One region of the Streptomyces sp. 2A115 genome, then DNA from elsewhere that is predicted to be linked to it. Evidence: riboswitches for the same ligand, from Rfam matches in the RefSeq annotation. Region 1 holds a riboswitch; the other holds the start of a gene.
What was found. A riboswitch is a leader RNA that binds a small molecule or an ion and turns the genes downstream of it on or off. The one in region 1 is predicted to bind glycine.
Positions count from the first base shown of each region.

Region 2: another riboswitch for glycine. It lies ahead of gcvT (glycine cleavage system aminomethyltransferase GcvT); the one in region 1 lies ahead of gcvP (aminomethyl-transferring glycine dehydrogenase).

Region 1 covers NZ_JBQQCG010000042.1:169-14,951, forward strand. Annotated here, with positions in the region: rRNA gene rrf (5S ribosomal RNA) at 25-141, shown strand; gene ACTWQR_RS30945 (CDP-alcohol phosphatidyltransferase family protein) at 293-901, shown strand; gene ACTWQR_RS30950 (sugar phosphate nucleotidyltransferase) at 1,019-3,514, shown strand; gene ACTWQR_RS30955 (DUF881 domain-containing protein) at 3,602-4,504, shown strand; gene ACTWQR_RS30960 (small basic family protein) at 4,501-4,833, shown strand; gene ACTWQR_RS30965 (DUF881 domain-containing protein) at 4,839-5,678, shown strand; gene ACTWQR_RS30970 (FHA domain-containing protein) at 5,740-6,711, shown strand; gene ftsR (transcriptional regulator FtsR) at 6,754-7,488, shown strand; gene ACTWQR_RS30980 (bifunctional nuclease family protein) at 7,574-8,047, shown strand; gene ACTWQR_RS30985 (MerR family transcriptional regulator) at 8,263-8,895, shown strand; partial or broken gene ACTWQR_RS30990 (DNA polymerase IV) at 8,996-10,477, shown strand; gene ACTWQR_RS30995 (PRC-barrel domain-containing protein) at 10,447-10,821, opposite strand; glycine riboswitch at 10,926-11,021, shown strand; gene gcvP (aminomethyl-transferring glycine dehydrogenase) at 11,198-14,083, shown strand; gene ACTWQR_RS31005 (DUF5999 family protein) at 14,183-14,389, opposite strand; gene ACTWQR_RS31010 (hypothetical protein) at 14,776-14,783, opposite strand, start outside.
Region 2 covers NZ_JBQQCG010000012.1:585-15,367, forward strand. Annotated here, with positions in the region: gene ACTWQR_RS13080 (enoyl-CoA hydratase/isomerase family protein) at 1-235, shown strand, start outside; gene ACTWQR_RS13085 (ATP-binding protein) at 429-1,037, shown strand; gene ACTWQR_RS13090 (polysaccharide deacetylase family protein) at 1,310-2,092, shown strand; gene ACTWQR_RS13095 (YVTN family beta-propeller repeat protein) at 2,092-3,369, shown strand; gene ACTWQR_RS13100 (ADP-ribosyltransferase) at 3,475-4,098, shown strand; gene ACTWQR_RS13105 (GNAT family N-acetyltransferase) at 4,161-4,808, opposite strand; gene ACTWQR_RS13110 (helix-turn-helix domain-containing protein) at 4,879-5,793, shown strand; gene ACTWQR_RS13115 (EF-hand domain-containing protein) at 5,836-6,048, shown strand; partial or broken gene ACTWQR_RS13120 (AraC family transcriptional regulator) at 6,097-6,204, opposite strand; gene ACTWQR_RS13125 (hypothetical protein) at 6,187-6,465, shown strand; gene ACTWQR_RS13130 (glycoside hydrolase family 25 protein) at 6,472-7,029, opposite strand; gene ACTWQR_RS13135 (L-serine ammonia-lyase) at 7,161-8,528, opposite strand; gene glyA (serine hydroxymethyltransferase) at 8,688-9,950, opposite strand; gene gcvH (glycine cleavage system protein GcvH) at 9,964-10,341, opposite strand; gene gcvT (glycine cleavage system aminomethyltransferase GcvT) at 10,429-11,556, opposite strand; glycine riboswitch at 11,591-11,697, opposite strand; glycine riboswitch at 11,698-11,812, opposite strand; gene ACTWQR_RS13155 (AAA family ATPase) at 12,014-12,709, shown strand; gene ACTWQR_RS13160 (enhanced serine sensitivity protein SseB) at 12,875-13,672, shown strand; gene ACTWQR_RS13165 (enhanced serine sensitivity protein SseB C-terminal domain-containing protein) at 13,931-14,722, shown strand.

The sequences.
Region 1 (14,783 bases):
CTCCGGTTGACAGTTTCATAGTGTTTCGGTGGTCATAGCGTGAGGGAAACGCCCGGTAACATTCCGAACCCGGAAGCTAAGCCTTACAGCGCCGATGGTACTGCAGGGGGGACCCTGTGGGAGAGTAGGACACCGCCGAACAAATTTTAGAGCTTCGGTTCTCGGACAATAAGTCCGAGAACCGAAGCTTTTTTGTTTTCCGGGGCTCTACCGAACCCCTCCGCGCTCCGGGTAGACGCCTGAGGGTAAGGTCAAGGGGCATCGTTGGCACGTTCCCACAGGAGGCCCCCGGGTGGAGGTCCAGGAGACCCGCGTCCAGACAGACCGGGTCCTCACCATCCCGAACATCCTCAGCATGGCGCGTCTGGCAGGCGTGCCGCTGTTCCTGTGGCTGATCCTCAGGCCGGAGTTCGGTGGGCCCGAGAGCGACGGCTGGGCGCTCCTGGTGCTCATGCTGAGCGGCATCAGCGACTATTTGGACGGGAAGCTCGCCCGTCGCTGGAAGCAGATCAGCAGCCTGGGCCGACTGCTGGACCCCGCTGCCGACCGGCTCTACATTCTGTCGACTTTGGTCGGTCTCACCTGGCGCGAGATTCTGCCGCTCTGGCTGACGGCTGCCTTGCTGGCGCGAGAGTTGGTTCTGCTGGTGATGGTGGGCATCCTCAGACGGCACGGCTATCCGCCGCCGCAGGTGAACTTCCTTGGGAAGGCTGCTACGTTCAACCTGATGTACGCCTTCCCGTTGCTGCTGCTCAGTGACGGAAGTGGATGGCTCGCGTCACTCGCTGCTATTTTCGGATGGGCGTTCGCGGGATGGGGTACAACGCTCTACTGGTGGGCAGGGATCCTCTACGTGGTTCAGGTCCGCCGCCTTGTCCGCGCGGACACCATGGCCGATTGAGCTCGCCGAATGGGCGGCCGTTAGTGGCCTCTGATGGCCCGCAAGCAGAACTGTGCGGGACAATCTGACGGGTGAAGTCGGCTATACCGTCGTCTCTTCAAGGAGGACGCTTCCGACATGAAGGCCGTCGTGATGGCCGGAGGTGAAGGCACCCGCCTTCGCCCCATGACCTCAAGCATGCCCAAGCCGCTCCTACCCGTGGCCAATCGCCCGATCATGGAGCATGTGCTGCGGCTGCTCAAGCGGCATGGGCTCAACGAGACCGTTGTAACCGTTCAGTTCTTGGCCTCGCTGGTCAAGAACTACTTCGGTGACGGTGAAGAGCTCGGTATGGAGCTCACCTATGCCAATGAGGAGAAGCCACTCGGTACTGCCGGCAGCGTCAAGAACGCCGAGGAGGCGCTGAAGGACGACACCTTCCTCGTGATCTCCGGTGATGCTCTGACCGACTTCGATCTCACCGATCTGATCAATTTCCATAAGGAAAAGGGTGCACTGGTCACTGTCTGTTTGACCCGTGTCCCGAATCCGCTGGAATTCGGCATCACCATCGTGGACGAAGAGGGCAAGGTTGAGCGCTTCCTTGAGAAGCCGACCTGGGGGCAGGTCTTCTCTGACACCGTGAATACGGGTATCTACGTCATGGAGCCCGAAGTTTTCGACTATGTCGAGGCCGATGTCTCCGTCGACTGGTCCGGTGATGTCTTCCCTCAGCTGATGAAGGAGGGCAAGCCGATCTACGGCTATGTCGCCGAGGGGTACTGGGAGGACGTCGGTACGCACGAGAGCTATGTGAAGGCGCAGGCGGATGTCCTGGAGGGCAAGGTTGACGTCGAGCTCGACGGCTTCGAGATCTCGCCCGGAGTGTGGGTCGCCGAAGGCGCCGAAGTACATCCCGACGCGGTACTGCGAGGTCCGCTCTACATCGGGGACTACGCCAAGGTCGAGGCCGATGTCGAAATTCGCGAGCACACCGTGGTGGGCTCGAACGTGGTCGTGAAAACCGGGGCCTTCCTGCACAAGGCAGTGCTGCACGACAACGTGTACATCGGTCAGCACAGCAATCTGCGTGGCTGCGTCGTCGGAAAGAACACCGACATCATGCGGGCCGCGCGCATCGAGGACGGCGCCGTCATCGGGGACGAGTGTCTCGTCGGCGAAGAATCGATCGTGCAGGGCAACGTCCGGGTCTATCCGTTCAAGACCATTGAAGCCGGCGCCTTCGTCAACACGTCGGTCATCTGGGAGTCCCGGGGCCAGGCACATCTCTTCGGCGCCCGCGGCGTGTCCGGGATCCTCAACGTGGAGATCACGCCCGAACTCGCCGTGCGGCTGGCGGGGGCGTATGCGACGACACTCAAGAAGGGGTCGACCGTCACGACGGCCCGCGACCACTCGAGAGGTGCTCGCGCACTCAAGCGGGCGGTCATCTCCGCGCTGCAGGCCAGCGCCATCGACGTACGGGACCTGGAGAACGTACCGCTCCCGGTGGCCCGGCAGCAGACCGGGCGGGGCAGCGCCGGCGGGATCATGATCCGGACGACGCCCGGGGTTCCGGATTCCGTCGACATCATGTTCTTCGACGGACGCGGGGCGGATCTGTCGCAGGGGAGTCAGCGGAAGCTGGACCGGGTGTTCGCGCGGCAGGAGTACCGGCGTGCGTTCCCGGGGGAGATCGGGGATCTGCATTTCCCGGCCAGTGTCTTTGATTCGTACACCGGCTCCCTGCTACGGAATGTCGACACCACCGGGGTTGCCGAGTCTGGGCTGAAGGTGGTCGTGGATGCCTCGAACGGGAGCGCCGGACTGGTACTGCCCAGTCTCTTGGGCAAGCTCGGTGTCGATTCGCTGACCATCAATCCCGGTCTCGACGAGTCGCGGCCCACGGAGACGGCGGACGCTCGTAGGTCGGGGATGGTGCGGCTCGGGGAGATCGTGGCGTCCGCGCGGGCAGCGTTCGGGGTGCGGTTCGACCCGGTGGGCGAGCGGCTGTCGCTCGTCGACGAGAAGGGGCGGATCATCGAGGACGACCGGGCGCTGCTCGTCATGCTGGATCTGGTGGCGGCGGAACGGCGTAGCGGGCGGGTGGCGTTGCCGGTGACCACGACGAGGATCGCCGAGCAGGTGGCGGCCTACCACGGGACACAGGTCGACTGGACGACGACGTCGCCGGACGATCTGACGCGCGTGGGGCGCGAGGAGTCGACGATCTTCGGTGGCGACGGTCGCGGTGGTTTCATCGTGCCGGAGTTCAGCAGTGTCTTCGACGGGGCGGCGGCCTTCGTACGGCTCATCGGTCTTGTGGCGCGGACGCAGCTCACACTCAGCCAGATCGATGCGCGGATTCCGCGGGCGCACGTCCTCAAGCGCGATCTCGCGACTCCCTGGGCGGTCAAGGGACTCGTGATGCGGCGCGTCGTCGAAGCGGCCGGTGACCGGTTCGTGGACACGACCGACGGCGTACGCGTGGTGGAGACTGACGGGCGTTGGGTGATGGTGTTGCCGGATCCCGCGGAGGCGGTCACGCATCTGTGGGCCGAAGGGCCCGATGACGCGTCCGCCCAGGCGTTGCTCGACGAGTGGTCCTCAATCGTGGACAGCGCCGGCCGCTGAGCTACGCGCGCGTGCCGGACGGCGCCCAAAGGGCCCGTTCGGCACGCCGGTGGGGCCATTCGGAGGTACTGGTTGCGACGTGCGACGATGTGCGGCATGCCGCAGCAGCCCCCCGTTCGGAGCACTCCTACGCGCCCCCCGCGCCCGGACGCCTCCATGTCGCTGCTCACCAACGTCATGGACCACAGCCTCGACGAGGGGTATGCCGAGGCGGCTGCCCGTAAGAATGCCGAAGGCGCCGGCGGTATGCCGAAGCCGTTGCGGGCGAAACTGGGACTGGCGGCCGGCCTGGTGCTCGCGGCCCTCGTGGTGACCGTGGGAGCGGCGCAGGCGCGGATAGCGGCTCCGGTCGTCGCCAAGGAGCGCGAGGAACTCATCGACCGTATCGACCGCGAGACGTCGGCGGCTGGCAAGCTCGAGGACAGCATCGACAAGCTCCGCGACGACGTGGGCGCGCGGCAGCGCGAGGCGCTGAAGAAGCACGGCGGTGACCAGGGTGAGCTGGTGGGCATCCTGTCGGGGGCGGTCGAAGTGCACGGCCCCGGTGTGAAGCTCGTCGTGAACGATGCCAAGGAAGCCGACCAGAGCGGTGACGGAGACGCACGCGAGACATCGGGCTTCTCCGACACCGGACGCGTTCGCGACCGCGACATGCAACGCGTGGTCAACGGACTGTGGGAGTCGGGCGCCGAGGCCGTCGCGATCAACGGACAGCGGCTGACGGCATTGTCCGCGATCCGGGCCGCGGGTGACGCGATACTGGTCGACAACAAGCCGCTGGTGCCGCCGTACACGGTGCTGGCGGTGGGGGACGGCCAGCGGCTGGGCACCAAGTTCCAGAGCAGTGGTGACGGACAGTATCTCAATGCTCTGAAGGAGAACTTCGGAATCCGGACCAGCATTTCCGTCGAGGACGACGTCAGGCTGCCCGCCGCACCGAGCGTGATCGTACGAACAGCAGAACCGAGCACAGAGAAAGGCACATCGTGATCGCCGTACTGGGCCTCGTCGTGGGAGTCGTGGCTGGATTGTTGGTCCGGCCCGAGGTTCCGGCGGTGGTCGAGCCGTATCTCCCGATCGCCGTCGTGGCGGCGCTCGACGCCGTGTTCGGAGGTCTGCGCGCGATGCTCGACGGCATCTTCGACGACAAGGTCTTCGTGGTGTCGTTCCTGTCCAACGTTGTCGTAGCCGCGCTGATCGTCTTCCTGGGCGACAAGTTGGGCGTGGGTGCCCAGCTGTCCACCGGTGTTGTGGTCGTCCTCGGTATCCGTATCTTCTCCAACGCCGCGGCGATCCGTCGGCACGTCTTCCGGGCGTGAGGCGGATGAGCGGCAAGGACGAGACCCCCGAGAACCCGCTGCGCAAGGAACTGCCCGAAGAAGTGCCGGCTGCCGCCTCCCCGGAGAAGCCGGATACCGAGTCTGAGCCGATCGGGCCGACTCTCACCGGCCGTCAGCGGCTGGTGAAGGGCCTGTGGCCGCCACGAGTGTCGCGGGCGCAACTCATCGTCGCCCTCCTGCTGTTCGGCCTCGGCTTCGGTCTCGCTGTCCAGGTGGCGTCCAACAGCGACAGTGACGGCGCCCTCCGCGGCGCGCGCCAGGAAGATCTCGTACGCATCCTCGATGAACTGGATGACCGTACGCAGCGTCTGGAGGAGGAGAAGCAGGGTCTCGAAGATCAGCGCACCGAGCTGGAGAACAGCTCGGACCAGGCTGAGGAGGCCCGCAAGCAGACGGTCGAGAAGGAGAAGCAACTCGGCATCCTTGCGGGCACCGTGGCGGCGCAGGGACCCGGCATCACGGTGACCATCGACGACACGAAGGGGACGGTCAAGGCCGACATGCTGCTCGACGCGATCCAGGAGCTGCGCGCCGCCGGCGCCGAAGCGATCCAGGTCAATGGTGTACGGGTTGTCGCCGACACCTATCTGACGGACGTGAGCGGCGGAGTCGGCGTCGACGGGAACAAGATCAGCGCCCCCTATCGTTTCAAGGTCATCGGCAAGCCTCAGGACCTCGAACCGGCCCTCAACATCCCCGGCGGGGTGGTGCAGACTCTGGAGAAGGAGCAGGCCACTGTCACGGTGGAGCGTTCGGACAAGATCGTCGTGGACGCCTTGCGACCGGCGAAGCGGCCTGACTACGCTCGGTCGTCCTCCCAGTGAGCCGGGGGCGCTTGGAGGCTGCTCCGCGAGGGCATGAGGTTGCGGGGGGTCGACGCACCGAATGGGTGGTGCGTGGTGGAAACTGTCTGGTGGACACGGACGTTGTGATGATGTCCGGCTCGACCGGTGTGTGTTGTCAGGGTTCGTCCTGCCCCACGGGCGGGTCTGTTTCGGTCAAGGGGAATCGCCCGTGAAGTTGTTTGCGAAGTTGTTCGGCAGGAGCACGCGAGAGGGTAGCGACAACGCCACTGCCCGGCATCGTGCTCCGCGCCATGGAGACGCCGAGGAGCAGGGGGATCGCCCGCTGTTCCGCGATCAGGTGGATGGTCCGGGCGGTGACATTTCCGGTGGTCAGGGCGCGCCGTCTGTTGACCCTGCCCAGTCCGGCCGCATAGGTTTCGGGGAACCGTCAGCCTCAAGTACGGGTGGAGGGTTTGCCTCCGACCCGTACGCGTCCAATGCCCCCGCGGGGCAGCCGCGGCAGGAGGATCCGTCCATGTCGGCCCTGGTGTGTACGAGGTGCGGGAACCGCAACGCGGAGGCGAGCCGCTTCTGCTCCAACTGCGGTGCGCCGCTGCGGGCCGGGGCGGTCCCGGAGCGTCCTTCGGAGACCACCTCGACGATCTCCATTTCGGGCATCGAGGCCTACGACGCCGAGGTCACCGGGCAGACGCAGATGCCGATGCTCTCGCCCGAGGCGCAGGCCGCCATCGACGCACTGCCGCTCGGCTCCGCGCTGCTGGTGGTGCGCCGCGGTCCCAACTCGGGCAGCCGCTTCCTGCTGGACGGTGAGCTGACCACCGCCGGTCGTCACCCGCAGAGCGACATCTTCCTCGACGACGTGACCGTGTCGCGCCGCCACGTGGAGTTCCGTCGCGCCCCTGACGGCTCGTTCACGGTGGCGGACGTCGGCAGCCTCAACGGCACGTATGTCAATCGGGAGCGGATCGACTCGGTCGCGCTGTCGAACGGCGACGAGGTGCAGATTGGCAAGTACCGGCTGGTCTTCTACGCGAGCCAGCGGGGCATCTGACCCTCCCCCAGACTCCGTCCGGGGGGACCCCCAGGAAGGTCCATGCTTCGAACACCGAGCGGCGGTGCCGGACACGGTACCGCCGCCGCGGACAACGGGCTGATGAGCATCGGCACGGTGCTGAACGTGCTGCGCGACGAGTTCCCCGAGGTCACCATCTCCAAGATCCGTTTCCTGGAGTCGGAGGGGCTCATCGAGCCGCAGCGGACCCCGTCGGGGTACCGGAAGTTCAGCACGGACGACGTCGAGCGTCTCGGCCACGTACTGAGGATGCAGCGGGACCACTATCTGCCTCTGAAGGTCATTCGCGAGCACCTGGACGCCATGGAGCGCGGTGAGGCGGTGCAGCTGCCGCCCCTGGGGCGCCAGCGTGACGGCGTGGTCCTCGGCGAGCCGGAGGGGCCGACGGCGGCCCGGATCGGCCGGGTCGAGCTGATGGCCGCCGCCGAGATCGGCGAGCAGGAACTCAAGGAGTGGGAGTCGTACGGGCTCATCACACCGTTGCCGGACGGGGGCTACGACGCCGAGGCGGTGACCGTGGCCGGGCTTGTCGTGGAACTCGGCCGGTTCGGTATCGAGCCGCGGCATCTGCGTGCCGTGAAGGCTGCCGCCGACCGCGAGGCCGGACTCGTCGACCAGGTCGTTGCCCCGCTCCGGCGTCACCGGAATCCGCAGACCAGGGCGCACGCGGAGGCGCAGACCAAGGAACTGGCGGGGCTTGCGGTGAAGCTGCACGCCGCGCTGGTGCAGGCGGCGCTAGGGGTGCGGCTGCCGTGACCCCGGGGTCCTGCGGGGCCTGGGATCGGCCGCCCATTCCGTGCCCGACTACCCAAAGGTGCCGAGCACGGCCTAGGGTTGCTGTGTGAACGAGCTCGACGTCGTAGGTGTCCGGGTCGAAATGCCCTCCAACCAACCGATCGTGCTCCTGCGTGAAGTGGGAGGCGACCGTTACCTCCCCATCTGGATCGGGCCGGGGGAGGCGACGGCGATCGCCTTCGCACAGCAGGGCATGGCTCCCGCGCGACCGCTGACCCACGACCTGTTCAAGGACGTGCTGGAGGCCGTCGGCCAGGAGCTGACCGAAGTGCGCATCACGGACTTGCGGGAGGGCGTCTTCTACGCGGAGTTGGTGTTTGCCAGCGGGGTCGAAGTCAGCGCCCGGCCGTCCGACGCCATAGCGCTCGCGCTGCGCACCGGTACGCCGATCTATGGCAGTGACGGGGTCCTTGACGACGCAGGCATCGCGATCCCGGACGAGCAGGAGGACGAGGTGGAGAAATTCCGCGAGTTCCTCGATCAGATCTCGCCCGAGGACTTCGGGACGAACAGCCAGTGAGCTTCTGGTGCCAACGTGCAGTGACTCTCCGGGCCCGTCGGACGACGGGCCGTGCGGCGGCCGTCCCCAGAGCATTCGGCTAGCCTTTCCCCGCGGTGGGACACGGGAAACCACTCTTAGGGTGATTATCACTCGGCGTGCCGAGTGTGGCGGTCGTTGACGCACCCCTGGTGGCTGCCTACCGTCGAGAAGGCAGGTCAAGGACGGAGGTCGGCGTGAGAAGCAGCGGCGACGGTACGGCTGGGGGTGCCCCGGGACGCAGTCTGGGGGAGAGCGGCCCGTACCCGCTTCACGGCAGCGCGGCCGATCACACACAGCGGCCGACGGCGGTACCGGGCGAGGGCGGGGTGGTGTCCGAGGAGGTCGGTTATCGCGGGCCCACGGCCTGCGCGGCGGCGGGCATCACCTACCGGCAGCTGGACTACTGGGCCAGAACGGGGCTGGTCGAGCCGAGCGTGCGGCCCGCCTACGGGTCGGGGACGCAGCGGCTCTACAGCTTCCGGGACGTCGTCGTCCTGAAGATCGTCAAGCGGTTCCTCGACACGGGTCTCTCGCTGCAGAACATCCGCACCACGGTCCAGCATCTCCGCGAGCGCGGGTTCCGCGATCTGGAGCGGATGACGCTGATGAGCGACGGGGCGACGGTCTATGAGTGTTCCTCGCCCGACGAGGTCCACGCGCTCCTCCAGGGGGGTCAGGGCATCTTCGGGATCGCCGTGGGCGTCGTGTGGCGGGACGTGGAGGGTGCGCTCTCGCAGTTGCACGGGGAGCGGGTCGACACGGGCGAGACCCTGGTCGGCCACAATCCGACGGACGAGCTGGCGCGGCGCCGCAATCGCGCGGTCTGAGGCGGCCGCGGCGTCCGGAGGCAGTCCGCAGCCCGAGGTCCGACAGGTGATGCCCCGGTGTACCGGGGCATTGTCAGTGGCGTAGGGCAGCATCGGACATGTGAGAGCCGCGCCCACGATCCTGCATCTCGACATGGATGCCTTCTTCGCCTCGGCGGAGCAGGCAGCCAAGCCGAGCCTGCGCGGGAAGGCGGTCATCGTGGGCGGCCTCGGACCGCGGGGAGTCGTCGCCACCTGCTCGTACGAGGCGCGGGTCTTCGGGGTGCATTCGGCGATGCCCATGGCCCAGGCACGCCGGCTGGCGCCGAACGCCGCGTATCTCGTGCCCCGATTCGGGCTCTACCGGGAGATCAGCGAGCAGGTGATGAAGCTGCTGCGGGACCTGTCGCCGCTGGTGGAGCCGCTGAGCCTGGACGAGGCGTTCGTGGACCTGGAGGCCGGGCAGGCGGCCTGGGACGAGGAGTCGGCACGGCTGGCCGGGGCTAGGCTGCGCGCCGACATCCGGACGGTGACGGGGCTGACCGGGTCGGTGGGACTCGCCGCCTCCAAAATGCTCGCGAAGATCGCCTCCGAGCAGGCCAAGCCGGACGGACTCGTACTGATAGAGCCGGGGACCGAACGGGCACTGCTCGCTCCCATGTCGGTGCGCATACTGCCGGGCGTGGGGCCCGCCACCGGGGACCATCTGCGGCGGGCCGGGATCGCCACGGTCGGGGAGATCGCCGAGGCGGGCGAGGACGAGCTCGTGAGGCTGCTGGGGAAGTCCCACGGGGTCGGGCTGTACGCCATGGCGCTGGCGCACGACGAGCGGCCTGTGGTGGCCGAGCGGGACACCAAGTCGGTGTCCGTCGAGGACACGTACGACGTGGACATCCACGACCGGGTGCGGGTGCGGATGGAGGTGCAGCGGCTCGCCGACCGGTGTGTGCGGCGGCTGCGGGGCGCCAGGCTGTCGGGGCGGACCATCGTCCTGAAGGTACGGCGGTACGACTTCTCGACGCTGACCCGGTCCGAGACGCTGAGGGGCCCCACGGACGACCCGGCGGTAGTGCGGGAGGCGGCCGGGCGGCTTCTGGAGTCCGTGGACACCACGGGCGGCGTACGGCTGCTGGGGGTCGGTGTCTCGGGGCTTGCCGACTACACGCAGGAGGATCTCTTCGCCCAGGCGCAGGCCGCCGCCGAGGAGCTGGAGCACTCGGTCGAGGAGGAGACGGAGCAGCCGGCCGAGGAGCCCGAGGCGCCCGCCGAGCGTCGGTGGAGTGCGGGGCACGATGTACGGCACGGTGAGTTCGGGCATGGATGGGTGCAGGGGAGTGGGCTGGGGCGGGTCACTGTGCGGTTCGAGACGCCCGACTCCGGGCCGGGCCGGGTGCGTACTTTTCGGACGGACGATCCGGAGCTGGAGCCGGCGGAGCCGCTGCCGCTGGTGGCGCGAAGACCTGGGGGCGCGGGGGAGCAGCTGCCGGGACGGGGTGTGTCCGACGCCGAGCCCGAGACGGCGTAGCCCGCAGCCGAGGCGATTCGGGCCGTGCGGGGCGTTTGTGGCGCTCCTTACGGGACGTCGTCCTTGCCTGCCAGGTGACCGAAGTCGTGGTCCGGGAGCGGGGGAGGGGGCGCCACGTCGAGGCCGTAGTGGTGGTAGAGCTGGATTTCCTGCTCGGGAGAGAGGTGGCGGCCGACTCCGAAGTCGGGGGCGTCCTTGATCAGGGCGCGGTCGAAGGGGATCCGCAGGGCGCCGTCGACGAATTCGCTGGGCTCCAGGGGTACGAAGGCGTCTCTGCTGAACAGGCCGGTGCGTATGGCCGCCCACTCCGGCGCTCCGGTCGCATCGTCGAGATAGACCTCGTCGACGGTGCCGATCTTGGAGCCGTTGCGGTCGAACGCCCTGCGGCCTATCAGGTTGCGCGGATCGATGTCGCTCTGCACGGGCCCTCCTGCTGCTCGCAACTCATCCCTAGGCACTACGAAAGAGCACTTTGAGGTGGGCGGCCACTCGGGGGAACCCCGCTGGTACCCTGGGCAACGGCTGCTGACCCCGTGCGGGAGAGTCCTCCAGGCTTCATCGGAGGCGCCGAAGGAGCAAATCCTCCCCGGAATCTCTCAGGCCCACGTACCGCACGGACGAGGTCACTCTGGAAAGCAGAGCGGGTGCCGACGGCTTCCGCTCTCACCGACGGTGAAAGCCGGTGCGCCTTCGTGGCGGACCGGTGAAACTCTCAGGTTGAGATGACAGAGGGGGAGGCCGTCGGGGTACCCGCGCCGTGGTGCCCCTCGAAGGTCGTCAGACCAGGAGGCCTCCTCAATGACCGCCCATCGCATTCCGCTCTCCGAGCTCGAACAGGGGATCCCCTTCGAGCAGCGCCACATCGGGCCCGACACCGAGGCCCGGGCCAAGATGCTCGCGCAGGTGGGATACGGCTCGTTGGACGAGCTGACGGCCGCCGCGGTCCCGGATGTGATCAAGAACGCCGACGCGCTCGAACTGCCGGGCGCGCGCACCGAGGCCGAGGTGCTGGCCGAGCTGCGTTCCCTGGCGGACCGCAACCAGGTGCTGGATTCCATGATCGGGCTCGGGTACTACGGGACGTTCACGCCGCCCGTCATCCTGCGCAACGTCATGGAGAACCCGGCCTGGTACACCGCGTACACGCCCTACCAGCCGGAGATCTCGCAGGGTCGGCTCGAAGCGCTGCTCAACTTCCAGACCGTGGTCGCCGAACTCACCGGACTGCCGACTTCCGGGGCGTCGCTGCTCGACGAGGGCACCGCGGCCGCCGAGGCCGTGGCGTTGTCGCGGCGCATGGGCAAGAACAAGAAGGGCCTGTTCCTGGTCGACGCGGACGCCCTGCCGCAGACCATCGCCGTGATCGAGACCCGTGCCGAGCCGACCGGCGTCGAGGTCGTCGTCGCCGACCTGAGCGACGGCATTCCCGCCGAGCTGGCCGAGCGTGAGATCAACGGCGTGCTCGTTCAGTACCCGGGTGCTTCCGGTGCCGTACGGGACATCAAGCCCGTCGTCGACCAGGCGCACGGACTGGGCGCCGTCGTCACCGTCGCCGCCGATCTGCTCGCCCTGACGCTGCTCACCTCGCCGGGTGAGCTGGGCGCCGACATCGCGGTCGGTACGACGCAGCGCTTCGGGGTGCCGATGGGCTTCGGCGGACCGCACGCGGGATACATGGCCGTGCGTGAGAAGTTCGCGCGGAGTCTGCCCGGCCGGCTCGTCGGCGTGTCGGTCGACGCGGACGGCAACAGGGCGTACCGGCTCGCCCTGCAGACGCGGGAGCAGCACATCCGCCGGGAGAAGGCGACCAGCAACATCTGTACGGCCCAGGTGCTGCTCGCCGTGATGGCCGGGATGTACGCCGTGTACCACGGGCCCCAGGGCCTCAGGTCCATCGCGCGGCGGACCCACCGTTACGCCACGATCCTCGCCGCGGGACTGAAGGCGGGCGGAGTCGAGGTCGTCCACGAGGCGTACTTCGACACGCTCACCGTGCGGGCGCCCGGGAAGGCCGCCGAGACCCTCGCGGCCGCGCGCGAGGGCGGGGTCAACCTGCACCTCGTCGACGCCGACCACCTGTCGCTCGCCTGCGACGAGACCACCACGCGGGCCCAACTGGGCGCCGTCTGGACCGCGTTCGGCGTGGAGGGCGACATCGAGGCGCTGGACGCGACGGCGGAGGACACGCTGCCCGCCGCGCTGCTGCGCACCGACGAGTACCTCACTCACCCGGTTTTCCACCAGTACCGTTCCGAGACGGCGATGCTGCGCTACCTGCGCCGGCTCGCCGACCGTGACTACGCGCTCGACCGCGGCATGATCCCGCTGGGCTCCTGCACCATGAAGCTCAACGGGACCACCGAGATGGAGCCGGTCACCTGGCCCGAGTTCGGGCAGCTGCACCCCTTCGCGCCGGCCGAGCAGGCGCAGGGCTACCTCACGCTGATCCGTGAGCTTGAGGAGCAGCTCGCCGAGGTCACGGGCTACGACAAGGTGTCGCTGCAGCCCAACGCCGGTTCGCAGGGCGAGCTGGCCGGTCTGCTGGCAGTACGCGGCTACCACCGCGCCAACGGCGACGACCAGCGCACCATCTGCCTCATCCCCTCCTCGGCGCACGGTACGAACGCGGCGAGCGCCGTGATGGCCGGGATGAAGGTCGTCGTCGTGAAGACCGCGGACGACGGTGAGGTCGACGTCGAGGATCTGCGCGCCAAGATCGAGCAGTACCGCGACGAGCTGTCGGTGCTGATGATCACGTACCCCTCGACGCACGGTGTGTTCGAGGAGCACGTCGCCGACATCTGCGCGCAGGTCCATGACGCGGGCGGCCAGGTGTACGTGGACGGTGCCAACCTCAACGCGCTGGTGGGGCTGGCCAAGCCGGGCCACTTCGGCGGTGACGTCTCGCACCTCAACCTGCACAAGACGTTCTGCATCCCGCACGGCGGCGGCGGTCCCGGCGTCGGTCCGGTCGGTGTGCGCGCGCACCTCGCTCCGTACCTGCCGAACCATCCGCTGCAGCCCGCCGCGGGGCCGGAGACGGGCGTGGGCCCGATCTCGGCGGCTCCGTGGGGCTCGGCGGGGATTCTGCCCATCTCGTGGGCGTACGTCCGTCTCATGGGCGGTGAGGGCCTCAAGCGGGCCACGCAGGTCGCCGTGCTCAGCGCCAACTACATCGCCAAGCGGCTCGAGCCGCACTATCCGGTGCTCTACACCGGTCCCGGCGGGCTCGTGGCGCACGAGTGCATCATCGATCTGCGGCCGCTGACCAAGGCGACCGGTGTGAGTGTCGACGACGTCGCCAAGCGGCTGATCGACTACGGGTTCCACGCGCCGACGATGTCGTTCCCGGTGGCCGGCACGCTGATGATCGAGCCGACGGAGAGCGAGGACCTGATCGAGATCGACCGGTTCTGCGAGGCGATGATCGCCATTCGCGCGGAGATCGAGCAGGTCGGCTCGGGCGAGTGGGCGGCGGACGACAACCCGCTGCGGAACGCTCCGCACACGGCTGCCGCGCTCGGTGGTGAGTGGGAGCACGCGTACAGCCGTGAGGAGGCCGTGTTCCCGGCGGGAGTCTCGGCCGCGGACAAGTACTGGCCGCCGGTGCGGCGGATCGACCAGGCGTACGGCGACCGGAACCTGGTCTGCTCCTGCCCGCCGCTGGACGCTTACGAGGAGTAGTCGCCCCCGGACATGCGTCAGGGCCGGCCCGGGAGTGCTTCCCGGGTCGGCCCTCGTTTCTGCGGGCGGCCTGCCTGTCGCCCGTGGTGCGCTGTGCGCTCAGGCGGCCGTCATCACCTGGTCGAGGACCCGCGGTCGGTGCGGGGCGATGATCTGGCCGTCCGGCAGAAGCTCACCGGTGTCCTCGAAGAGGAGGACGCCGTTGCACAGCAGGCTCCATCCCTGCTCCGGGTGGTGCGCCACGAGGAGCGCTGCTTCCCGGTCGGCGGAGTCGGCTGTCGGGCACGGTGGCTGGTGCTGGCACATGGATGGGATCTTTCGCTTCGGTGTGAGGTCGGTGATCGATGTCGTGTCTGTCCCGCGGCTCGAAGTGGTGCTCATGGCCGCCCCCCGTTTGTCTGATGGTCCGGAACCCAGTGTTGCCCTACGGGCGCCGATCCGCAGGGATTTCGCGGCAGCGCTCCTCACAGGTTCATGACGCATCACCCGGGCGGACGGTTCATTCCAACTGGGCTGTCCCTTCGGGTGGTTCGCGGTGGTCGGATGGGGCTAGTCCGGACGGGCCGGGCGTGCGCTGTGTCCCGGTGATGTCACTCGGTGCAGCGGCGTGCCCCGCGGCCCGGATGGGGGCGCGGGGCACGGAAGCCGGGGTGCGCTCAGGCGGGTGAGCCGAGCACGGAGCCGGGAGGCGCTCAGGCGG
Region 2 (14,783 bases), on a different contig from region 1:
ACCGGCCGACGAGGTGTACGCCGCCGCGCACACGTGGGCCGCGAAGCTCGCGCAGGGCCCGGCGCTCGCGCTGCGCGCGGCCAAGGAGTCGGTCGACGCGGGTCTTGAGACGGACATCGAGACCGGGCTCGCGATTGAACGCAACTGGTTCGCGGGGCTGTTCGCGACGGAGGACCGGGAGCGGGGGATGCGGAGCTTCGTGGAGGAGGGCCCCGGTAAGGCGAAGTTCCTCTGACGGTGCGCAAAAAATGCACCCTTCAACTTCCGCTGATCCACTTGCAGTTGACGCGATGTCTTACCCGCGTCCCCCGAAGGAGCGGTTTATCCGGACCTTAAGAAAACCTTAAGGCTACCTTGCTGGAGGGCGCGGGCTATTGCCCCCGCGAGACCTGTTCTCGCAGGTCAGGCGGGTTGTAGTAGGTCTTGAACTGCCTGTGGCATATGCCAGCCGAATCGCGCGGAATGGGAGGTTCCGGGGGGCGTATTCCTTCGGAACGCCCCCAGAGGGGCCCCTGGGCGGCCATGATGGGGGCATGGCGGGGCTGGAGGGTATCGAACAGCCGCGGCGGCACGGGAGTGCGACCGCGGCGCGCTGGTCGCCTGCGGTCGAGGACGAACACGCGCTCAAGGCGCTGGAGTTGTTCGGCAACCCGACGGAGGCGGAGGTGCCGCTTCCCTCTCGTCCCGAGTCGGCGGCCACCGCGCGTCGGCTCGCTCAGGTCGTGATCCTGCGCCACTGGGGGCTCTCGCCGAAGATGACCGAGGATGCCGTGTTACTGGTCTCGGAGCTCGTCGGCAACGCCGTGCGGCACACCGGGGCCCGTGTCTTCGGGCTCCGTATGCGCCGCCGTCGGGGCTGGATCCGGGTCGAGGTCCGCGACCCGTCGCGGGGGCTGCCCTGTCTGATGCCGGTTCAGGAGACGGATGTCAGTGGACGGGGGCTGTTCCTTGTGGACAAACTCTCCGACCGCTGGGGTGTCGACCTTCTGCCTCGCGGCAAGACCACGTGGTTCGAGATCCGGGTCGCGGATCGCTAGCGAAACGCTCCCGCCGGGAGTGCGGAAGGTGCGGGCCGGTCGTGGCTGGTCGCGCGGTTCCCCGCGCCCCTTGAAGGGGCGCTGTGGTCGCCCGGTGACCTGAAGGGGCGCTGCAACTGCCTGCCCGGTGACCTGAAGGGGCGTGCCCAACAACAGCAGGCCAGCCGCCCCCCAACCACCCCCCGACCACCCCCCAACCGACAGCCGGCGCAGCGACCCGCACCGACCGCCAATCGGCCCAATCGCCGCTTTTCCCCGCAAGCGCCCCTTAAATGGTGCGGGTGACCATGACCGACCGCCGCGCGGTCCTCCGGACGGCCACCGGCCTGGCCGCCGCGGGCGCGCTCGCCGGATGCTCAGCGATCGGCGCCGTCACGGGCCCGGCCGCCCGGCCCTCCAGCTCGCAGCAGGCGGACGCGCCCGCGTCCGCCCCCACTCCTCGCACCTTCCCGCATCACCCCACCCAGCTCACCCACGGCCCCCGCACCCACCCGCGCGTCGCACTCACCTTTCACGGCGGCGGCGACCCCGCCACCGCCCGCGCCATCCTCGGCGAGGTCGAGAAACACGGCTCCCACATCACCGTGCTCGCCGTGGGCAGCTGGCTCGACGCCCACCCGGACCTGCCTCGTCGCATCCTCGACGGTGGCCACGACCTCGGCAACCACACCCAGCGTCACCTGGACATCAACACGATGTCCCAGGCCGACGCCCGTGCGGAGATCGTCGGTTGCGCCGAGCGCCTGAGACGGCTCACCGGCTCGATCGGCACCTGGTTCAGACCCTCGCGCACCGCCCGCGCCTCCCCCCTCGTCGAACGCCTGGCCCACCGCGCGGGCTACCCCCACGTCCTCTCGTACGACATCGACTCCCTCGACTTCACCTCCCCCGGCGCCCCGGCCGTCACCCGCGAGGTCACCTCCGAGATCCGTAACGGGTCTGTGGTGAGCCTGCACTTCGGGTACGCGGACACGGTCGCCGCACTCCCCGCCCTCCTGCACGAACTCGACCGCCGCGGCCTGCGCGCGGTGACCACCACGGAGCTGCTGAGCTGATGCACGACACGACACACCGGGACAACATCCACGGGAACGACACCCCCCGGAACGACACCCCCCGGAACAACGCCCGCCGAACCCTCACCAAGCGCGCCCTGAGCGTGGGTGCCGTACTCGTCGCCGTGGCCCTCGCCGGCTGCGGCACCGAGTCGAAGGACCAGCCGGACAAGACGCTCGGCGCGGTCAAACCAGCGAAACCGGCCAGACCCGCCCAGCCCGCCGAGCCCGAGAAACCCCTGGTTCGGGGCCTTCCCGGCATGCCTCCCGTCCTCGACAAGACCGACGTCTACGCCGCCGACCGCCCGGGCAGGCTCTCCCCGGTGGTCAAGGACTTCCCGTCCCGCGTCTACGTCCCCAACACCGAGTCCGACACGGTCACGGTCATCGACCCGAAGACGTACCAGGTCATCGAGACGATCCCGGTCGGCGTACAGCCCCAACACGTCGTCCCCTCCTGGGACCTGAAGACGCTCTGGGTCAACAACAACCGCGGCCACACCCTCACCCCCATCGACCCGAAGACGAGCAAGGCGGGCAAGCCGGTGGAGGTCCACGACCCGTACAACCTCTACTTCACCCCGAACGGCAAGCACGCCGTCGTCATGGCGTCTCTCGACCGTGAGCTGGTCTTCCGCGACCCGCACACCATGAAGCGCCTCAAGACCGAGCCCGTCAGCTGCTATGGCGTCAACCACGCCGACTTCTCGCTCGACGGCCGGTACTTCATCGTCTCCTGCGAGTTCAGTGGCGAACTGCTGAAGGTCGACACGGAGAAGATGAAGGTCGTCGGCCAGCAGAAGCTGCCCTTCGACGGCGCGATGCCGCAGGACGTGAAGATCTCTCCGGACGGCAAGAAGTTCTACATCGCCGACATGATGGCCCACGGCATGTGGGTCCTGGACGGCGACAAGTTCGACAAGCCCAAGCTCCTGCCCACCGGCAAGGGCTGCCACGGCCTCTACGTGAGCCGCGACTCCCGCGAGATGTACGTCTCCAACCGCGGCGAGGGCACCGTCTCCGTCTTCGACTTCACCCAGGACAGGCTGACCAAGAAGTGGCGCCTGCCGGACGGCGGCAGCCCCGACATGGGCGGTGTCTCGGCCGACGGCAAGGTCCTCTGGCTGTCCGGCCGTTACGACTCCGAGGTGTACGCCATCGACACCCGCACCGGCGTCCAGCTCGCCCGTATCCCGGTCGGCAACGGACCGCACGGTCTCGCGGTCTACCCCCAGCCGGGCCGCTACTCGCTCGGCCACACGGGCATCTTCCGCTGAGACAACGGCTGTTGACACGCTGACGTGTTGACGCCCGTCCGGTGACACGCCGCCGTACGAGTGAAGATCCCCGGCCCGCCGCCGCAGAACCGAGATGGTGCTCTCATGATCACAACTCGCCTGCGGCGGCGGGCCGCTGCCGTCGTCCTGTCCCTCGCGGCCGTCTTCGCGACGTCCGCCGCGACGGTCCCTGCCGCGACACCGGTGAAGGCGTCCGCGCCATTCGTCTCGAAGGCCGCCGCACCCGCCTGTCCCCGGTTCGCCGACCCCGTCCACGCCGCCGCCGACCGCCGCGTGGACGTCGACCGCATCACGCCCGAGCCGGTCTGGCGCAAGACCTGCGGCACGCTCTACCGCAGCGACGGCCGCGGCCCGTCGGTCGTCTTCGAGCAGGGCTTCCTCCCGAAGGACGTCCTCACCGGCCAGTACGACATCGAGCAGTACGTCCTCGTCAACCAGCCCTCGCCGTACGTCTCCACGTCCTACGACCACGACCTCTACAAGACGTGGTGGAAGAGCGGCTACAACTACTACATCGACGCCCCCGGCGGCGTGGACGTCAACAAGACCATCGGCGACACCCACCGGTGGGCCGACCAGGTCGAGGTCGCCTTCCCCGGCGGTATCGCGCGGCAGTACATCATCGGCGTCTGCCCGGTCGACAAGAAGACCAGGACCGAGATCATGAGCGACTGCGAGAGCAACCCGCACTACAAGCCCTGGCACTGATGCCGACCGCCCGCCTCGGCGGGCGATGACTTCAGTGGGCTCACCGTGGGCCCACCGTGGGCTCACTGGGCGATGAGCAGCGACTCCGCCCCGACCGGACGGAACCCGGCCGCCTGGAACACCCGTACGCTGCGGGCGTTCCCGGCGGCCTGTTGCGCCCAGACCGGTTCGCCCGCACTGAGATGCCGCGCCGCCGAGGCCAGCACTCGCCCCAGCCCCCGTTGCCGTACTCCTTCGTCCACCTCGATCGCTGTCTCCAGCCGCCCGGCGACCCCGCGCCCCATGACGAGTACGCCCCCGTCCGCGGCCCACACCCGCACGTCGTCCCGCCGCTTGCGGGCCCGGGCGACGCGGGGGTGGTCGGGATCGTCGAGTTCCGCCAGGTCGACCGGAGGCGGACCGGCCAGAGGACCGGCCACCGTCAGCAGATCGATCGTGTCCGTCGTACGCCCCGTACGCTCCATGAACGCCGCCAGGAACCGCGGGTTCATGGTCGCCGCGAGAGGATCGCAGTCGATCCGGCCCAGCGTCTCGCGCACCCACCCCTCGTCCTCGTCCGTGAACACGACGGAGTGCGCGGTGAAGGCGATGACCCCCGCGTCACGATGCCCGTGCTGCGGTACGACGGTGGTGCCACCATCCGGCGGCGGGAAGACCCCGCGAGCCGCCGCATCGAGAATGTCCCCCAGAGCCCTATGCGTCCTCGGCATGCACGTGTCCCCTCCCGCCTCGCCCCGACCGCTTGAGTCTCCACCCACTGGAAGGCCCACACTCACAAACATGATCGATGACGGCACCGGGCTGCTCACCATCGGGCAGCTCTCCCGGAGCACCGGCCTGCCGGTGCGCACCATCCGCTACTGGTCGGACGCGGGCGCCCTGCCGCCCGTGACCCGCTCCGAGGGCGGCTACCGGCTGTACGACGCCGCGTCCGTGGCCCGCCTCGAACTCATCCGTACGCTGCGGGAGTTGGGCCTCGGCTTGGAACACGTACGCAGGGTGGTGGCGGGCGAGACGACGGTCGCGGAGGTGGCGGCCACGCACGTGGCGGCGCTGGACGCGCAGATCCGGGCCCTGAAGGTGACCCGGGCGGTGCTGTCGACCGTGGCGCGACGCGGTTCGACCGCGGAGGAGATGACGCTGATGAACAAACTGGCGCGGCTGTCGGCCGCCGAGCGGAGACGGATCATCGAGGACTTCGTGGACGAGGTGTTCGCCGGCCTCGACGCCGCGGACCCCGCGTTCCGCAACCGGATGTGGCACAACGCCGTCGACCTGCCCGACGACCCGACCTCCGAGCAGGTCGACGCGTGGGTCGAGCTGGCCGAGCTGATGCGGGACCCGGAGTTCCGGGCACGGATGCGGAAGGCGATCGAGTTCAACGTCCGCGGCCGGGGACCGGACACCCCGGAGGGCGACTCGCGCTGGTTCGCCAAGCGCCTGGTCGAGCTGGTGGGCCGGGCCCGCGAACAGGGCATCGACCCCGACGCCCCCGAGGCCGCCGCCGTCCTGGACGAGCTCCTCGGCGACCAGGACAGGACCGAGGTCCTGGAACGCCTGGAGGTGGCCTCCTGGACGGAGGCCGTCCGCTACCGGGAGCTGGCCGCGATCATCAGGGGCCAGGGACCGAGGCCGGCGCACACCGAGGAGTTCGGCTGGGTGGTCGCCGCACTCCGCGCCCAACCGGGCGGTTAACCTGACCCCAGTCAGTACTGCACTTCAGAAGGGGCGGACCCGGTGGCGGACATCGAGGAAGCACGCAAGGCGTTCGAGCGGATCGACGTGGACGGCGACGGGTTCATCACCCCCGCCGAGTTCAAGACCGCTCTCGCCCAGGGCGGGGACTGGAACGTCACCGAGGCGGTGGCCGAGGCCGTCATCGCCGCCCAGGACACCGACAACGACAAGCTCCTCTCGTTCGACGAGTTCTGGGCGCACCTGAACAAGTGAGCCGGGCGGAAGGGGTGTCCGGGTGTGCCGGACACCCCTTCGGCATGTTCAGGACGCCTGCCTCCGGTACTGCCCCGGCGCCACCCCGTACTCCCTCTTGAAGGCCTTGGCGAAGGCGAACTCCGAGGTGTAGCCCGCGTGCTGGGCGATCAGGCGCGCGACGGCGGGTTCCGGCCGGTGACAGGCGAGGTCTTCGAGGGCCTGGACCGCATCCGGGACGCCCACTACCTGATGGAGAGCAACGGCCACGGCGGTGACTGCGTGCGAGGTCTCGTCTGCAACAACTGCAATCCGCATGGCCTTGCGTGGTACGAAGCCCTCCCGCCCGAGCTTCGTACCTTGGAGCTGTTGAACAACTACCTCACCGATCCGCCTGCGATGCGGCTCCGGGCAGAACTCGTCTCGCCGGTGCAGTAGGACGCGTCAGGCCCCCTCGGCCCAATCGCGCAGCGCTTCCTTGCTGGAGAAATCGGCTACGTTCTTGTCCAGCGGGTCGTCGGTGTATTGATGGAAGCGCCATTTCGCCTGGATTCGAGGCTTGCCGGCCGTGACGTAGTCGGCGATCCAGAGGCCGTCGCCCGCGTATGAGGTGTCGTCGACGTTCAGCCAGTAGTTCCTGTTCGCATACAAGATCACCCGATGGTTCGGCCGCAGTTCCTTCACCTTGCGGATGAAGCGGTCCTTCTCGGCGTTACTGGCGTGAGTGCCCTCGCTGGTCGTCTCCCAGTCGACGGCCAGGATGTCGCCCGCCTTCTCCGGGGCCTTGCTGACGAAGTACTCGGCCTGGGCCGTGAGATTGCCGGGCCAGAGGAAGTGGTAGAAGCCGACCACGCAGCCGGCGTCACGGGCACGCTTCGTCTGCGCGCTCAGCTTCGGGTTGACGTAACTGCGGCCTTCCGTGGCCTTGACGAAGACGAAGGACAGTCCGTCGGTGTTGTACGAGGACGACTGGTAGCCGCTTACGTCGATGCCGCGCAGCATGGGAGGTTCCTCCGTGCGGTGAGAGTGGGGGGACGGTGCATCGGTGCCGCACCGGTGTGCAGGTGGGCATCAACTACCTTTGATCTTCCCCCACTTCACCCGTCCCACCCTCGCGCGAGAGCCCAGAGGGCTCAGCACTCGATGATGTTCACCGCCAGCCCGCCGCGAGCCGTCTCCTTGTACTTCACACTCATGTCCGCCCCCGTCTCCTTCATCGTCTTGATGACCTTGTCGAGGGACACCTTGTGGGAGCCGTCGCCGCGCATCGCCATCCGGGCCGCCGTGACGGCCTTGACCGCGGCCATGCCGTTGCGTTCGATGCAGGGGATCTGGACGAGGCCGCCGACCGGGTCGCAGGTGAGGCCGAGGTTGTGTTCCATGCCGATCTCGGCGGCGTTCTCGACCTGTTCGGGGCTGCCGCCGAGGACCTCGGCCAGGGCGCCGGCGGCCATGGAGCAGGCCGAGCCGACCTCGCCCTGGCAGCCGACCTCCGCGCCGGAGATGGAGGCGTTCTCCTTGAAGAGCATGCCGATGGCTCCGGCGGCCAGCATGAAGCGGACCACGCCGTCCTCGTCCGCGCCCGGCACGAAGTTGATGTAGTAGTGCAGGACCGCCGGGATGATGCCCGCCGCGCCGTTCGTCGGGGCGGTCACGACGCGGCCGCCCGCCGCGTTCTCCTCGTTCACCGCCATCGCGTACAGCGTGATCCACTCCATGGCGTGGGCCAACGGGTCGCCCTCGGCGCGCAGTTGGCGGGCCGAGACGGCGGCGCGGCGGCGGACCTTGAGGCCGCCCGGCAGGATGCCCTCGCGGGCCATGCCGCGCGACACGCACGCCTGCATGACGCGCCAGATGGCGAGGAGCCCCTCGCGGATCTCCTCCTCGGTGCGCCAGGCCCGCTCGTTCTCCAGCATCAGGGCGGAGATGGACAGGCCCGTCTCGCGGGTCAGCCGCAGCAGCTCGTCGCCCGTGCGGAAGGGGTACTTGAGGACCGCGTCGTCCAGTTTGATGCGGTCCGCGCCCACCGCGTCCTCGTCGACCACGAAGCCGCCGCCGACCGAGTAGTAGGTCTTCGACAGCAGTTCGGCCCCTGAGGCGTCGTACGCCCACAGCGTCATGCCGTTCGCGTGGTAGGGCAGCGTCTTGCGGCGGTGCAGGATCAGGTCGTCGGAGAAGGAGAAGTCGATCTCGTGCTCGCCCAGCAGGCCTATGCGGCCCGACGACTTGATCCGCTCGACCCGGTCGTCGGCCCCCTCCACATCCACCGTCCGCGGCGAGGCGCCCTCCAGACCCAGCAGCACCGCCTTGGGTGTCCCGTGCCCGTGCCCGGTCGCGCCCAGTGAGCCGTACAGCTCGGCACGTATCGAGGTCACCGAGGCCAGTACGTCCTCGTTGCGCAGTCGGCGTGCGAACAGCCGCGCCGCACGCATGGGGCCGACCGTGTGGGAGCTTGACGGGCCGATGCCGATCGAGAACAGGTCGAAGACCGAGATGGCCACGGGGACTCCTCAATACGGGGTGGAGCAAGGTGAAGCATGGGGCAGGGCCGCGCACACCTTCAGTGTGCGCGGCGCCTCGAGGATCCGTACATTCCGTACGAACTACTTCAGGATGTACGAACCACTTCAGGATGTACGAACCACTTCAGGCCGTGCGAACTACTGCAGGTCGGGGTAGAGCGGGTGTTTGTCGGCCAGAGCGGACACGCGGGCCTTCAGGGACTCCGTGTCGTAGGACGGCTTCAGGGCCTCGGCGATGATGTCCGCGACCTCGGTGAAGTCCTCCGTCCGGAAGCCGCGGGTGGCGAGGGCGGGCGTGCCGATGCGCAGGCCGGAGGTCACCATCGGGGGGCGCGGGTCGTTCGGGATGGCGTTGCGGTTGACCGTGATGCCGACCTCGTGGAGGCGGTCCTCGGCCTCCTGGCCGTTCAGCTCGGAGTTGCGCAGGTCGACCAGGACCAGGTGCACGTCCGTGCCGCCGGACAGGACGTCCACGCCGACGGCCTTCACGTCGTCCTGGACCAGGCGCTCGGCCAGGATCCTGGCGCCGTCCAGCGTGCGCTGCTGGCGCTCGCGGAAGTCCTCGGACGCGGCGACCTTGAAGGAGACCGCCTTGGCCGCGATCACGTGCTCCAGCGGACCGCCCTGCTGACCGGGGAAGACCGCCGAGTTGATCTTCTTCGCCAGTTCGGCCGTGGAAAGGATCACGCCACCCCGCGGGCCGCCCAGCGTCTTGTGTGTCGTGGTCGTGACCACGTGCGCGTGCGGGACCGGGTTCGGGTGCAGGCCCGCCGCCACCAGGCCGGCGAAGTGCGCCATGTCGACCATCAGATACGCGCCGACCTCGTCCGCGATCCGACGGAAGGCCGCGAAGTCCAGCTGACGCGGGTACGCCGACCAGCCGGCGACGATCAGCTTCGGCTGCGCCTCCTTGGCGAGCTTCTCGACCTCGGCCATGTCGACCTGGCCGGTCTCGTCGTCCACGTGGTAGGGGACGACGTTGTAGAGCTTGCCGGAGAAGTTGATCTTCATGCCGTGGGTCAGGTGCCCGCCGTGCGCGAGGTTCAGGCCCATGATCGTGTCGCCGGGCTTGAGCAGCGCGAACATCGCGGCCGCGTTGGCCTGGGCGCCCGAGTGGGGCTGCACGTTCGCGTGCTCGGCGCCGAAGAGGGCCTTCACGCGGTCGATGGCGATCTGCTCGACCACGTCGACGTGCTCGCAGCCGCCGTAGTAGCGGCGGCCCGGGTAGCCCTCGGCGTACTTGTTGGTGAGGACCGAGCCCTGGGCCTCCATGACCGCGACCGGAGCGAAGTTCTCCGAGGCGATCATCTCGAGGGTGGACTGCTGACGGTCGAGCTCGGCGTCGACGGCGGCGGCGACGTCCGGGTCGAGCTCGTGCAGGGACTGGTTCAGAAGCGACATCGGTCAGGAGTCCTTAGCTGCCGGAGAATTCGGTGTACTCGTCCGCGGAGAGCAGGTCCTTCGGCTCCTCCGAGACCCGCACCTTGAACAGCCAGCCGCCCTCGAACGGGGCGGTGTTCACCAGTGCCGGGTCGTCCACGACGTCCTGGTTGATCTCGGTGATCTCGCCCGTGACGGGCGCGTACAGGTCGCTCACCGACTTGGTCGACTCCAGCTCGCCGCAGGTCTCGCCCGCGGTCACCGTGTCACCGACCTCGGGGAGCTGGACGTACACGACGTCGCCGAGGGCGTTGGCCGCGTGCTCGGTGATGCCGACCGTCGAGACGCCGTCCTCGGCGGCCGACAGCCACTCGTGCTCCTTGCTGTAGCGCAGCTGCTGGGGGTTGCTCATGGCCTGAATTCTCCTGTACGCGGGGGAGTGCTGATGACAGTGCTTATGACGCGGGCGTGGTGGTGAGCTGGGCGGATGTGCCCTGTGTCACTTCTGACGCTTGTAGAACGGCAGCGCCACGACCTCGTACGGCTCGTGGCTGCCCCGGATGTCCACACCGACGCCGGCCGTGCCGGGCGCGGAGTGCGCGGCGTCGACGTACGCCATCGCGATCGGCTTGCCGAGGGTGGGGGAGGGGGCGCCGGAGGTGACCTCGCCGATGACCTTGCCCTCGGCGACGACCGGGTATCCGGCACGCGGGACGCGGCGGCCCTCGGCGATCAGGCCGACGAGGACGCGCGGGGGCTCGGCCTCGGCACGGGCGGCGGCCTCGGTGAGGGCCTCCCGCCCCACGAAGTCGCCCTCCTTCTCGAACTTGACGACCCGGCCGAGACCGGCGTCGAAGGGCGTGAGCGAGGTGCTCAGCTCATGCCCGTACAACGGCATGCCCGCCTCCAGGCGCAGGGTGTCCCGGCAGGACAGCCCGCAGGGCACGAGCCCGACCGGGGCTCCCGCCTCGGTCAGCGCCTGCCACAGCTTCTCGGCGTCGGCCGGGGCCACGAACAGCTCGAAGCCGTCCTCGCCGGTGTAGCCGGTGCGCGCGATCAGGGCCGGGACGCCGGCGACCGTGCCGGGCAGGCCCGCGTAGTACTTGAGGCCGTCGAGGTCGGCGTCGGTGAGCGACTTCAGGATGCCGGGGGACTCGGGGCCCTGGACGGCGATGAGGGCGTACGCGTCGCGGTCGTCGCGGACCTCGGCGTCGAAGCCCTCGGCACGCTCCACGAGCGCGTCGAGAACCACCTGGGCGTTGGAGGCGTTGGCCACCACCATGTACTCGGTCTCCGTGAGCCGGTACACGATCAGGTCGTCGAGGATGCCGCCGTCCTCGCGGCAGATCATCGTGTAGCGGGCGCGGCCGGCCTTCACGCTCCCGATGTTGCCGACCAGCGCGAAGTCGAGCAGCGCGGCCGCCTGCGGCCCGGTCACCGTGATCTCGCCCATGTGGGAAAGGTCGAAGAGGCCGGCCCGGGTGCGTACCGCGAGGTGTTCGTCGCGCTCGGAGCCGTATCGCAGGGGCATGTCCCAGCCGGCGAAGTCGGTCATCGTCGCGCCGAGCGAGCGATGCAGGGCATCGAGGGCGGTGCGGCGCGGTTCAACGGGCGTGTTGCTGCTCATCGGTGGGGCTCCCAAGGCATGACGGCGAGGTCGTTCCTCCCCATCTGTCATCGGAACCTGAGAGGTTCACCATGACCGGAAGGGTCGATGGTTTGCACCTTGGGTGGAGCCACAGGTCAGCGGCTCGCTTTTCAGATGTGCCTCGCCCGCGCGGTAATGGGGCCTGAGAGATTCAAGGGAGGGACTTGCTCCTTCGGCGCCCGGGCACTCGTACACGTGCGTGTACAGGTACCCGGAACTCTCCCGCGCGGATTCAAGCGGCCGGTATGCAGTTGGCGCGCACATCATTGCACGCATCCGGGCCGCGCGGCAGGGGAGTCCTCCGCACAGCTTCCGCACAGGGGCCACGGGCATCCACAGTGATCTGTAACGGGCCTGTGGCAGGACAAGAACAGAAACGAGGGGTGCCGCGCATTACCTTCTCTTTACACTCGACGGGGATGGGTCTTCCGACCCCATGGGGAGGACGAACAGGGTGAACAGGACCACGGCGTACGCGACCGGCGCGACCAGTGCGGCCCTCGCGCTGCCCAAGCAACCCGCTGCCCCGACCAAGGAGGCGTGCGGCCCGCTTCCGGCGCCCGTCGTCCGCGATCTGCGGGAGCGCGCGGGACACAGCCCGCACGGCCTCCTCTTCGGCGCGGCCGACCTGGTCGTGGTCACGGGCCTGCCGGGCAGCGGCAAGTCGACCCTGATGCGCCGCGCCGTGACGGGAAGGCGCATCGACTCCCAGGACACCCGCGACCGCTGGGACGGCCGCCTGTCCCGCTTTCTGCCGTACGCGGTCTACCGCCCCCTCGTCCGCGTAGCGCACTACGCGGGCCTGCGCCGTGCCCTGCGCTCCGGCGAGGGCGTCGTCGTGCACGACTGCGGTACACAGGCCTGGGTGCGCAGCTGGCTGGCGCGGGACGCCCGGCGCCGCGGCGGCACCCTGCACCTGCTGCTGCTCGACGTCGACCCCGGCACGGCCCTGGACGGCCAGCGTGAGCGCGGCCGCGGCGTCTCGCGGTACGCGTTCGCGCGGCACCGCGGCGCGGTCGCCCGGCTGCTGCGTTCCGTGGAGAAGGGGGACCTCCCGGACGGCTGCGGTTCGGCGGTCCTCATCGACCGGGCCGCGGCGGACGTGCTGCGGCGGATCGACTTCGGCGACTGAGGCCATCCGGGCCGGCTACCTATGCCGTCCATCGACGCCGACCACCGAGGCCGGCCGCGGAGGCTGAGGGTCCACTTCGGCGACCGGGGATCGACTTCTGCGGCCGAGGGCGCGTACGCGTAATCTCGTCAGCCGCAGAAGGCGGTTCGAGCAGGCGGTAGGCAGATGGACATCCCGGCACAGGGCATCCCGGAACAGGGCTTCACGGCACAGGCGCACCCTCACCCCCATGCGGGCTGGCCCGGCAACGAGCTGGAGGCGGTGCTCGCCGCTTCCCTGGGCGTCGCCTCGGCGGGCGCCCGGATCGTCGAGGTCCTCGCCCGCAGCTTCCTCTGGGTGCCGCTGCCCAACGGCGGCGGACCCCACAGCGGCCCGCTCGACCTGCCGACGATGGAGCTCGACGGGCAGGCGTACGTGCCGGTCTTCAGCTCGGAGCAGCAGTTCCGCCAGGTCGTCGGCGACCACATGGCGTACACGGTCGCGCCCGCCGTCGAGTTCGCGCGCGGGCTGCCGCCCCAGGCGGGCATCGCGATCAACCCGGACGGCACGGTCGGCGTGCCGCTGCCGCCGCTCGCCGTCGCCGAGCTCTGCCGAGCCGGGAAAACCGAACTGGACGGTCCCGCGAGCGGCGGCCGGGTGCGGCTGTTCCAGCCCGACTGGCAGCACGACCCGGTGGACTTCCTGGCCGCGGCCTCGGCGGAGTTCGCGGCGACCGGGGTGGTACTCGCCGCCCGCCGTTGCCTGGCGAGCATCGAGGGCGGAGACCCCGTGATGTTCATCGGCGTCGAGCTGGTCCGCTGGGACGAGGGCGCTCGGGCGCTTCCACTGGAGGCCCTGGGCAGGGCGCTCGGCCGGATCCCCGTGCAACACGCCGTGAACCTCGTATTCCTGGACGTCGCCCAGGACCCAGTAGGCGACTGGCTGCGCGAGAGGGTGCGCCCCTTCTATGTGCAGGCTCACTAGAGCGCCCCGTAAGGGGCGCGGGGCTGTGACATCGTGCGGCTCCGCCTCGGGGCGCGATCAACCCCCAACCACCCGCAGTCCGCGACTACAGAAAGCCCCGAGCTCTCCCCGGCTTTCCCGGCGGAGCGCAACGGTGCTGTCAGGATCGACGCTTAAGCTGGTTTCATGGCCCGGCAGGGCGGCGCCGCGTTCAAGTGCGCGCTGCTTCCCGGGATATTGGACCCGTTTGTCAGGGATGTCGCGAAGGGGCGGTAAAAGGTGAGCGCGAGCGGCACCGCCGCGGCCGGGCAGGTCGAGCACATGCTGCGCCAAGTGACGCCCGGGCGTTACGACGCCTACGAGGCGCTCCTGCGCGCCCTCGCGACCCCGTCGTCCGGCCAGGTCTGGATGCTGCTCTGGCACGGCCAGGCCGGCTCGCCCGACGCCCAGTACGGGAACATGGAGGTGGACGGCTTCGGCTACGCGCCCTGCGTGACCTCCGCCCAGGAGCTCTCGGCCAGCGGCTGGAACCGTTCGTACGAGGTGGTCGACGGCCTCGATGTCGCCCGCACCCTGTACCCCGACCACTTCGGCCTCTGGCTGAATCCGCACGCGCCGGGCGGCGGCGTCGGCATCCCGTGGCTGGATCTGCGCCGTATCGCCACCGGCCTCGAGCGGCAGCCGGCGGGACCGCTCCGATTGTCCGAACCGGGCATCGAGATCCCGCAGTTCTACGCCCTCCTCACGCAGAACGCGCACCGGACCGCCGCCGTGCGCTCCCTGCGCCGCGCTTGGGTGCAGCCCGCGCTCGGTGCGCCCTATCTGGCCATCGGGCTCGATGTGTACGACACCAGCCCGCCCGCCGTGGACTCGGTGCGGGCGATGATGCAGCAGTCCATCGGCGCGGTGCCGGACGGCCTGCCGGTGTCGACCGTCGCGATGTCCGACGAGTACGACCCGGTGGCTCTGTGGATGCGGGCCAACGCGCGGCCGTTCTACGACCGCGAGGCGCACGCCGCACCCGCCGCGGCTCCGGTCGCCGGCGGGTACGGCTATCCGGGTACGTACTGAAGTCCACTGCCCCGGCCATCCGTTCATGCTCTGCTGCCCTCGGGCTGAAATGTCCATATCT